Regions from separate parts of the Exiguobacterium sp. s192 genome, predicted to be linked through region 2. Evidence: riboswitches for the same ligand, from Rfam matches in the RefSeq annotation. Region 2 holds a riboswitch; each other region holds the start of a gene.
The links. A riboswitch is a leader RNA that binds a small molecule or an ion and turns the genes downstream of it on or off. The one in region 2 is predicted to bind S-adenosylmethionine.
Positions count from the first base shown of each region.

Region 1: another riboswitch for S-adenosylmethionine. It lies ahead of KNP87_RS11005 (methionine ABC transporter ATP-binding protein); the one in region 2 lies ahead of KNP87_RS13685 (methionine ABC transporter ATP-binding protein).
Region 3: another riboswitch for S-adenosylmethionine. It lies ahead of tnpB (IS200/IS605 family element RNA-guided endonuclease TnpB); the one in region 2 lies ahead of KNP87_RS13685 (methionine ABC transporter ATP-binding protein).

Region 1 covers NZ_JACSMS010000006.1:34,326-37,603, reverse strand. Annotated here, with positions in the region: gene KNP87_RS11015 (MetQ/NlpA family ABC transporter substrate-binding protein) at 1-285, opposite strand, end outside; gene KNP87_RS11010 (methionine ABC transporter permease) at 319-969, opposite strand; gene KNP87_RS11005 (methionine ABC transporter ATP-binding protein) at 959-1,990, opposite strand; SAM riboswitch class I at 2,077-2,180, opposite strand; SAM riboswitch class I at 2,430-2,532, shown strand; gene KNP87_RS11000 (alpha/beta hydrolase) at 2,595-3,278, shown strand, end outside.
Region 2 covers NZ_JACSMS010000010.1:10,407-13,684, reverse strand. Annotated here, with positions in the region: gene KNP87_RS13690 (methionine ABC transporter permease) at 1-303, opposite strand, end outside; gene KNP87_RS13685 (methionine ABC transporter ATP-binding protein) at 300-1,322, opposite strand; SAM riboswitch class I at 1,404-1,509, opposite strand; gene KNP87_RS13680 (bifunctional cystathionine gamma-lyase/homocysteine desulfhydrase) at 1,569-2,735, opposite strand; gene KNP87_RS13675 (PLP-dependent cysteine synthase family protein) at 2,728-3,278, opposite strand, start outside.
Region 3 covers NZ_JACSMS010000004.1:197,754-201,031, reverse strand. Annotated here, with positions in the region: gene KNP87_RS09600 (polysaccharide pyruvyl transferase family protein) at 193-1,611, shown strand; SAM riboswitch class I at 1,719-1,820, shown strand; gene tnpB (IS200/IS605 family element RNA-guided endonuclease TnpB) at 1,989-3,161, shown strand; gene KNP87_RS09590 (amino acid permease) at 3,271-3,278, shown strand, end outside.

The DNA of each region.
Region 1 (3,278 bases), on a different contig from region 2:
GTTATGTTCTTTTTTAAAGGCATTGAAATAGGAAATCGTCTGGAACGAGTTGGCATCGATTTCACCTTCCGCGAGTGCCAGGTTCGGTTGCACGTAATCGGAGAACTTGACGAGTTCAATCGTGATGCCCTCTTTTTCCGCTTTTTTCGCGACGTATTCCCAAACTTGCGTATCCGAGCCGCTGACGCCGAGCTTGACCGTATTTTTGTCGTCCTCCCCGGACGCCGCACACCCTGCAAATAATACCGTCGTCAATGCTGCACCAATCGCTAATCCTTTTTTCATCGTTCATCTCTCCCTTATCTTCTCTATGTTTTGTTAGTGCCTCCGAATTTTTCGTGCCAGCAGGTTACCTGTTGTCTGTAAGCCTTGTACCAGGATGACGAGGATTCCGACCGTGATGATCATGACGGTCGTATCAAACCGTTGGTAGCCGTAGGTGATGGCCAAGTCCCCGAGCCCTCCGCCACCGATCGCCCCGGCCATTGCCGACGCCCCGATCAAGCCAATCGTCGCGATCGTCAAGTTCAGGACAAGCGAGCTGAGTGCTTCCGGCAACAGGAAACGGAAAATCGTCTGCAACGGTGTCGCGCCCATCGCTTCCGCCGCCTCCAAGACGCCCGTACTGACTTCGAGCAGTGAACTTTCAATCAATCGGGCAATGTACGGTGCCGCATAAAAGACCAGCGGGACGATTGCTGCCTTCGTTCCGATCGACGACCCGACGAGCAACCGTGTCAGCGGAATGATTGCGACGAGCAGAATGATGAACGGAACCGACCGAAACACATTGACGACGCTGCTTAAGACGTTGAAGAGCGGTACTTGTTCGAGCAACGCTCCCTTACGTGTGACGACCAACAGAATTCCGAGCGGTAGACCAATCAGCGTCGAAAAGAGTAGCGACAATCCGACCATCGTCAAGGTTTGCAGAAAAGCGGTCCAGATGTCCGTGTAGTTAACTAGCATCGGCCAGCACCTCCTCGACCTTGACATCCGACTGATCAATGTATTGCAGGGCTCGCGCAATTTCCGCCGTTTCACCGATCAATTCGACGAGCAGACTGCCGAACGGGATATTTTGCAGTTCCGTGATGCTGCCGTGCAGGATGTTGACATCGACATCAAACCGTTTGGCGACTTGCGACAAGAGCGGTTGCCCGGTGTGTGCCCCAAGGAAATTGATTTTATAGACATGATGTCCGGCATCCCGTTGTTTGATCAACCGTTGCACTGACGCCGGAATCTCATCTTGCATGACGGAACGGACAAAGTTTTTCGCTGTCGCCGTCTGGGGATTCGAGAAGACGTCGAACACGGTACCTGATTCAATCAACTTGCCTGCCTCGATGACTGCGACCCGGTCACAAATCTCACGGATGACGCCCATCTCGTGTGTAATCAGTAAAATCGTGATCCCATATTCCGCGTTGATCTGTTTCAGTAACCGCAGGATATGCTGTGTCGTTTGCGGGTCAAGCGCCGATGTCGCTTCGTCACACAACAGAACCGACGGCTGGGTTGCCAGTGCCCGCGCTATTCCGACACGTTGTTTCTGCCCTCCCGATAACTGATCCGGATAATGATCGGCTTTATCCGCTAAGTCGACGAACGCCAGCAGCTCGGTGACACGCCGGTGGACTTCCTCCTTTTTGATCCCTTTTAAGACGAGTGGTTTTGCGACATTCGCGAAGACCGTATTCGAATCAAGCAAGTTGAAATGTTGGAAGATCATCCCGATGTTTTGTTTCGCTTCCCGCAGTTGTTTTGCCGAAAGGGTCGTCAGTTCTTGCCCGTCGACCGTCACGCTGCCGGATGTCGGACGTTCAAGAAGATTGACACACCGTAATAAAGAACTTTTTCCAGCCCCGCTGAACCCGATCACGCCAAAGATTTCACCTTTTCGGATTTCGAGATCGACACCGTCCAATGCAGCGATCGATTGTTCGTTGGTCTGGTAGATTTTTTTTACATTTTTGAATGTAATCACCACTTTTTCCCCCTTTTAAAAAACAAAAAGGCCTCTTCTTAAGAAACAAGAAGAGACCTGGATCCGCACAGAGGCAGAATCCACTCGACTCATCTCTCAGACAATCGTCTGATGGAATTGGCACAGTGCTCATAATGAGTCTGTTGCCGAGGTTTCGTAGGGCCAGTCCCTCCACCTCTCTGGATAAGTGTTGCGGTATGAAATTCATATGTGTGTTGTTGCTGTTCGAACTTATGTCGTAAAACTAATTTTTACATTACAGAAAGATCTTTTAAAGGTCAACCATATTTTCAAAAATAAACCATATGACCCATATCGATTGATTTCCCGGGTTGGGCTTCATCATAGAAGAGTTCCGGTCGCCGGTCAAGGAGCATTTGACAATCCTTTTCTGTCAGTGCTATCATCTTCTCAATGATTAATCCGACAATTCCTATATGTTATATCAAGAGTGGACGAGAGACCTGGCTCTAGGACTCCACGGCAACCTGCGATTGGCAAGGTGCTCCGACCAGCAAAGCAACCGCTTTGGATGATACACACGAGAAACTCGTTTGCCGTCCAAAGCCAAACGGGTTTTTATTTTGAAATGGAGGATGAGATGATGAGTATGAGTTATCCTGTTTTACCGGGCGCCGAAGCCTTTTTCTTGGAACGTGGATCAATCGGCATTTTGCTGTGTCACGGCTTTAATGCGACGCCGCAAAGTGTTCGGGCTGTAGGAGAACGCTTCGCAGAACACGGTTTTTCAGTCTATGCCCCCCGTCTGCATGGTCACGGGACAGATGTACGTGACTTCGAAACGGCGACGGCCGAAGATTGGAAACAGAGTGTCCGCGAGGGCTTTGCTCAACTGTCCCGCCAGTGTGAATCGATCTTCATCGTCGGTCAATCGATGGGTGCGACGCTCGCACTGGCACTCGCTGCCGAAGGTCTGCCGGTCGCAGGTATCATCACAATCAATGCTGCTTTATCCGTCCCCGCTTACGAAGCGTTATCGTTTACGGATTGTCCGGTTTATCTGCCGGAAAGCCCACCCGATATCAAGCAAACCGCTTTTGAAATCATCTATGATGTCGTGCCGGCGGTCGCTGCGTCCGAACTTTTACGCTTGATTCGCGACACCATCCCAACCCTTCCCGCCATTCAAATTCCGACGCTTATTTTATATTCTGCTGAAGATCATGTCGTTCCGCCAACCTGTTCGGATTACCTGCACCGGACGATTGGTGCGACGGATAAACGCAGTTATTGTCTGCTCGATTCCTATCATGTTGCGACACTCGAC
Region 2 (3,278 bases):
AATTAACGCTGGTAACGCAGCGGTCGGTCCTAAAAATGACCCGACAATAATTTTTGTGACTGGAATCAACAAAATTAATAAAATAATAAATGGAATGGAACGGAAGATGTTAACCAAAAAGCTGAGGACAGAATACAATGCTCGGTTCTTGAATAACAATTCTTCGTTTGTCGCGTATAACAAGAGACCGATGACCAGTCCGAGGATAAACGTCGCAAGCCCTGCAACGGCCGTCATATAAACCGTACTGCCGGTCGCTTCCCAGACCATATCCCAATCCACATCTGCAAAAAATGTACTCATCGGTGATCCACCTCCACTTCAACGTCACTCGCTTGAAGTTTGGCGATGACCACTTGTGTTTCATGTTCGGCACCGATCAACTGAATGAACAGCGTCCCAAGGGCGCCATCTTGCGTCTGTCCGACGTTCCCGCCAATGATATTAAATAATAAGGTCGAATCTTTCATGACTTCGGCAAGAATCGGGCTTTCGGCCGTTGAACCGACAAACGTCAACTGAACGATTTTCCCGGTCGGATACCGTTCCCGTAATTTCGTAAACGTCAATTCGTTTTCTGATGAAGACGTCAGCTGTTTCACGAATTCTTTTGTCATCGCTTGTTTCGGATGACGGAATACTTCGGCGACCGGTCCTTGTTCGACGATTTTCCCGGCTTCCATGACGGCGACCCGGTTACAGATTTTCTGAATGACGTGCATCTCATGCGTGATCAAGACGATGGTCAGTTTCAGTTTTTTGTTGATGTCGACGAGCAACTCTAAAATCGAGTCTGTCGTTTTCGGATCAAGCGCGCTTGTCGCTTCGTCACATAGTAAGACGTCCGGGTTAGACGCCAGTGCCCGGGCAATCCCGACCCGTTGTTTTTGCCCACCCGACAGTTGGGACGGGTAAGCCCCTTCACGTCCGTCGAGTCCAACGAGTTGAATCAGCTCGGCGACCCGTTCTTTACGGCGTGCTTTCGGATAACCGCCGAGTTCGAGCGGGAACATGATGTTTTCTTCAACTGTCCGTGACCACAGCAGATTAAAGTGCTGGAAGACCATTGAGACGTTTTTACGAACACCGCGTAATTCTTTTGGACGTAACGTCGTCATTTCGACTCCGTCGATTTGAATCGAACCACTCGTCGGAGCTTCTAACATATTCAACAATCGGATCAAGGTGGACTTCCCTGCTCCCGAATAACCGATTATTCCAAAAATTTCACCGCGCTCGATTGTTAAGTCGACATTGACGACGGCTTCAACCGATCCGCGCTTCGAGCGATAAATCTTTCCTACATCCTGTAAGCGAATCAATACTGTCCCTCCTAAACGTAAAAAAAAGTGCGCACGTTTTAGAGCAAACGCGCGCACTTTTTCAGTACACAAAACCATTTGCTCTCATCTTGCAGACATTCGTCTGCTGGAATTAGCACCACTTCGGAATAAATTCCGCGGTTGCCGGGTTTCATCGGGCCAGTCCCTCCACCACTCTCGATAAGAGTATTCGGTATTTAGTTATTTTTAATATAATCTGAATATTAGCAGGGGTTATTTTGCTTGTCAAACAGTTTTTTCTGAAACCGGTTGAAGCAGGCTGAAAGCACGTGCTAAATCTTCTTTCAAGTCTTCTGCGTCCTCAAGTCCAACCGAAATCCGGACAAGACCATCCGTGATGCCGAGCTCAGCACGACGTTCTGCTGGAATCGAGGCATGTGTCATGCGTGCCGGAACAGAAATCAAGCTTTCAACAGCTCCAAGACTCTCAGCCAGCGTGAAGAAGTGTGTCGCTTCGACGAGTTTCTCCGCGTTTTCCGCTGATCCGACATCAAAGCTGATCATGCCGCCAAAACCAGTCGCCTGTTTTTGTTGTGTCGCGTGACCCGGATGTGTTGGAAGTCCTGGATAGAAGATGTTCGAGACGACATCTTGTTCCTGTAAGAACTGAACGAGATCGTGTGATGTTTCTTCGATTGCATCCATCCGGATACCAAGTGTCCGTAAACCACGGACGAGCAGGAAGCTGTCCTGCGGTCCAAGAATACCGCCTGTCGAGTTTTGAATGAAGTGAAGATCTTCACCGAGTGCATCGCTGTTGACGACGACGAGTCCGGCGACGACGTCTGAATGTCCGCCGATGTATTTTGTGGCACTGTGCAAGACGATGTCTGCGCCGAGTGCAAGTGGTTGTTGCAAGTATGGTGTCGCAAACGTGTTGTCGACGACGAGTTTCAGGTTGTTGCGTTTCGCGATCTCAGCGACAGCAGCGATATCCGTGACTTTCAACAAGGGGTTTGTCGGTGTTTCGACGTACAGCATCTTCGTATTGTCTTGAACTGCAGCTTCCGTCGCGGCAAGATCCGTCGTATCGACAAACGTCACTTGGATGTTGAACTTCGGCAAGACACGTTGCATCAAACGGAACGTTCCGCCGTAGACATCATCGGTCATGACGATATGGTCACCTGACTCCAGCAGGTTGAAGACAGCATGAATCGCAGCCATTCCTGATCCGAAGGCAAAGCCACGTGCGCCGCCTTCGAGGTCCGCGATCAATCGTTCGATGCTCGTCCGTGTCGGGTTGGCTGTCCGCGAGTATTCGTAGCCTTCTTTTAATTGACCGATTTTCTCTTGTTTGTACGTACTCGTTTGATAAATCGGAGGTGTAACGGCACCAGTTGCTCGATCGACGCCTGTTCCTCCATGAATCAATGCTGTCTTTTTACGCATGTGTCTCGTCCACCTTTTCAAAGATTTGTTGGCTCAAATACCGTTCGGCACTGTCGGCGAAGACGGTGACGATGGTACTGCCGGGAAAACGTTCTGCAATATCAAGTGCTGCCGCGAGTGCCGCGCCGGCTGAACTGCCGACGAGCAAACCTTCACGTGCCGCTAATTCATGAACTTTTGTAAACGCGTCGTGGTCTGAAATCGTATGAATCTCATCGACCAGATCGCGGGAAACAAGGCTCGGCCATTTAGCCGTCCCGATGCCTTCCGTCTTATGCGGTCCGGCTGGTCCTCCGTTGAGAACGGAGCCTTCCGGTTCGACGATCGCGCCTTTTGTTCCCAGCCGCTCTTTCAAGTAAGCAGCGGTTCCTGCAAACGTTCCGCCTGACCCGCATCCGGCGACGAACCAATCGATGTGATCGAGTTCCGCCATCAGCTCAGGACCAAGTGTCCGCTGATATGTGACCGGATTTTCTTCGTTTTCGAATTGAAGCGGGACATAGCTGTTCGGAATCGTTTGTCCCAGTTCTTTTGCTTTATCAA
Region 3 (3,278 bases), on a different contig from region 2:
GGGAAATCTAATGTGGATGTACAGATTAGAATCAAACGCAGTCAAGAATATGTTAAATTCAAGCAATTCGTTGACTTACTGAATTAAACTCATCTATCCTTAAATGGATTGATTGAATAAAAAGTAAAATATATTTTTGTGAGCTAATTTTAATGGACAATGAAAACAGAAGTGAGAGGGGAATTACTTTACATGAAACGTATTATTATTCGCGCTGGTATGACACCGTTTGAACAGTTCGACGCAGAATATCTCATGAAACACAATTCAATCGGAGGAAACGTTGGAAACCTGATTTATCAATACAGCATCTTCCGCACATTGATGACAGAAGGCACGACGATTACACCGGATTATTACTACTATGAAGAAGAGCGTGCAGATGAGATCAACGCCAACTTCGACCTGTACGTCATTCCACTCGCAGACGCATTCCGTAAAGAATTCGTTCCGACACTTCGTAAATATACAAAATTGATTAAAAAGCTGAAGATTCCAGTCGTCGTCATCGGCGTTGGTCTACGCGCACCGTTTGAGCCGGACTTAAAAGAAGGTTTTTCATTTGATGAAGATGTAAAGGCGTTTGTCAGTGCCGTCCTCGAACGTTCAAGCATGCTTGGACTTCGCGGTGAAATCACATCAAAATATTTGACGCGCCTTGGTTTCCGCGAAGGAATCGATCACAAAGTCATCGGTTGCCCATCGATGTATGCGTTTGGCCGTGATCTGAAAATCCGTGAAACGAACATCACGAAAGATTCGATGATCGGCGTCAACTCGTCACGTCTTGCACCGCAGAACGTCCTGAACTTCATCACACGCGGAATGGAAGAGTACCCGAACCACTACTTCATCCCGCAATGGATGAAAGAGTTACGCTTGACGTACACAGGGACACATCCGATTGCTGACTTATCGGTCACGAACTACCCGGTCAAAATGTCGGATCCGACATACATGAACGACCGTGTCCGCTTCTTCTTGAATGCACAGACATGGATCGACTTCTTAAAAGAAGCCGACTTCAGCTTTGGAGCACGTCTTCACGGAAACATTACGGCAACGCTTGCCGGAACACCAAGTATCCTGATTCCGAAAGATGCACGGATGCGTGAATTGACGGATTACCACCAATTGACACACATCTGGGCAAATGACATCACAGACAGCACACGTTTGTCGGATGTAATCGAGTCAGCAGACTTCCAAAGCCCGGCTCGTGTACAGGCACGTAACTTCGATAACTTCGTCGAGTTCTTGAACACAAACGACTTAGAGCATATCTACAAAGAAACAAACTATCCGGAGAACGTTCCGTTTGATCGGGAAATGGCGAAAGCCGAACTGCTTCCAGTCGTCAAACCGATTACAGGAATCAGCATCGAAGAAGCCGTTTCACGTTTTGAATCGTACTTCCCGGAAGAAGAACAAAAAATCGTGGCAGCTCAAAAACGCGATAAAGCGAAGATTGCTGAGAAAGACAAAAAAATCAAATCGCTTCAAGGCAAGTTGAACAATCAAACAAAAGAAATGAAACATCAGCAGGGCACCCTGAACCGGAAAGCGGTTCGGATGGCATTGAAAACAGCTGACTTGTTTGCGAAGAAATAAGCAAAAGACGTCTTATACCGTTCTGGTGTAAGACGTTTTTTTAAATGATATATTCTGAATTGTGTTGACAATTCAGAACGTGGTTGGTACTGTTATGAAAAATTACATTCTTATCCAGAGAGGTGGAGGGACTGGCCCTTTGAAGCCTCAGCAACAGGTCGCAAGATACTGTGCTAATTCCTGCGGGTGTCGTACCCGATCGATAAGCTTCTTTTGATTGTCGACCGGCGCACCCATGTATGTGGGTGCGTTTTTTTATCAAAATTAGGCGAGAATACGCTTACTTCTAAACGTTAAGGGCGAAGCCCTAGTGAAAGTGGGAGATGAATCGCCAGCCTGTTTTTCGGGTATATTCTCTTTGAAGGAGGTGAAAAATGGTGTTGAAGCACAAGGCCTACAAATTCAGAATCTACCCCACAAAAGAGCAGGAAATCCTGATTGCGAAGACGATTGGGTGTTCACGCTTCATCTTCAACCACTTCTTGGCGAAGTGGAATGAATTATACAAGACCACTGGAAAAGGACTGTCCTACGGTTCTTGTTCCAAAGAAATTCCTTTGTTGAAGCAGGAGTTCGACTGGTTGAAGGAAGTCGATAGTACCTCTGTTCAGATCAGCGTCAAACATCTTGCTGATGCGTTTGACCGCTTCTTCAAGAAGCAGAACGAACACCCTCGTTTCAAGTCCAAGCGTAATCCCGTCCAGTCGTACAAGACCAACATCCAAGGCAAAAACCAGCTTCCTGAAGTATCGATTGGATGCAACCAGCTGAAACTTCCGAAGCTGAAATGGGTTCGTTTCGCCCACTCGAAGCAGGTCACAGGCCGGATCTTGAACGCCACGATCCGACGTAACGCTTCAGGCAAATATTTTGTTTCCCTGCTCGTCGAGCAGGAAATCAACGAACGGCCGAGGACCGGTTCATCCGTCGGCGTCGACGTCGGACTCAAGAACTTCGCCATCCTGTCGGACGGCACGGTATACCAAAATGACCGTTACTTCCGTTCGCTTGAGAAGAAACTGGCGCGCGAACAGCGTAAGCTCTCCCGCCGTCAACACATCGCCTTGAACAAGAAAGTGAAGCTGTCCGAGGCGAAGAACTATCAGAAGCAGAAACGGAAAGTCGCCCGTATCCACGAGAAGATTGCAAACAAGCGCACCGACTTCCTGCACAAGGTATCGACCGAGATCGTCCAAAACCACGACGTTATCGGCATCGAGACCTTGCAGGTGAAGAACATGCAGAAGAATCGCAAGTTAAGCAAGTCCATCTCGGACGTCAGCTGGTCCGAGTTCTTTCGCATGTTGGAGTACAAGGCGGAATGGTACGGGAAGACCGTCGTGAAGGTTGGCAAGACCTTTGCTTCCAGTCAACTGTGCTCCAGTTGCGGACATCAACACAAAGACGTGAAACATCTTGGCTTACGGGAATGGACATGTCCGAGTTGCGGCATCCATCACGACCGGGATGTGAACGCAGGACTGAATCTCAAACAAGAAGCCGAACGTATCTTAGCTTCTTCAACCGTCGGGACGACGGGGTTAGCCTGATAAATTTTCGACCGTTAGGTCGGATAACTCAGGAATCCTCCACCTCTGAGCAAAGCGTAGGTGGAGGTAGTTCAATGTAAATGAGAGAAAGAGGAGTGTGGAAGAGCAGATGAAAGA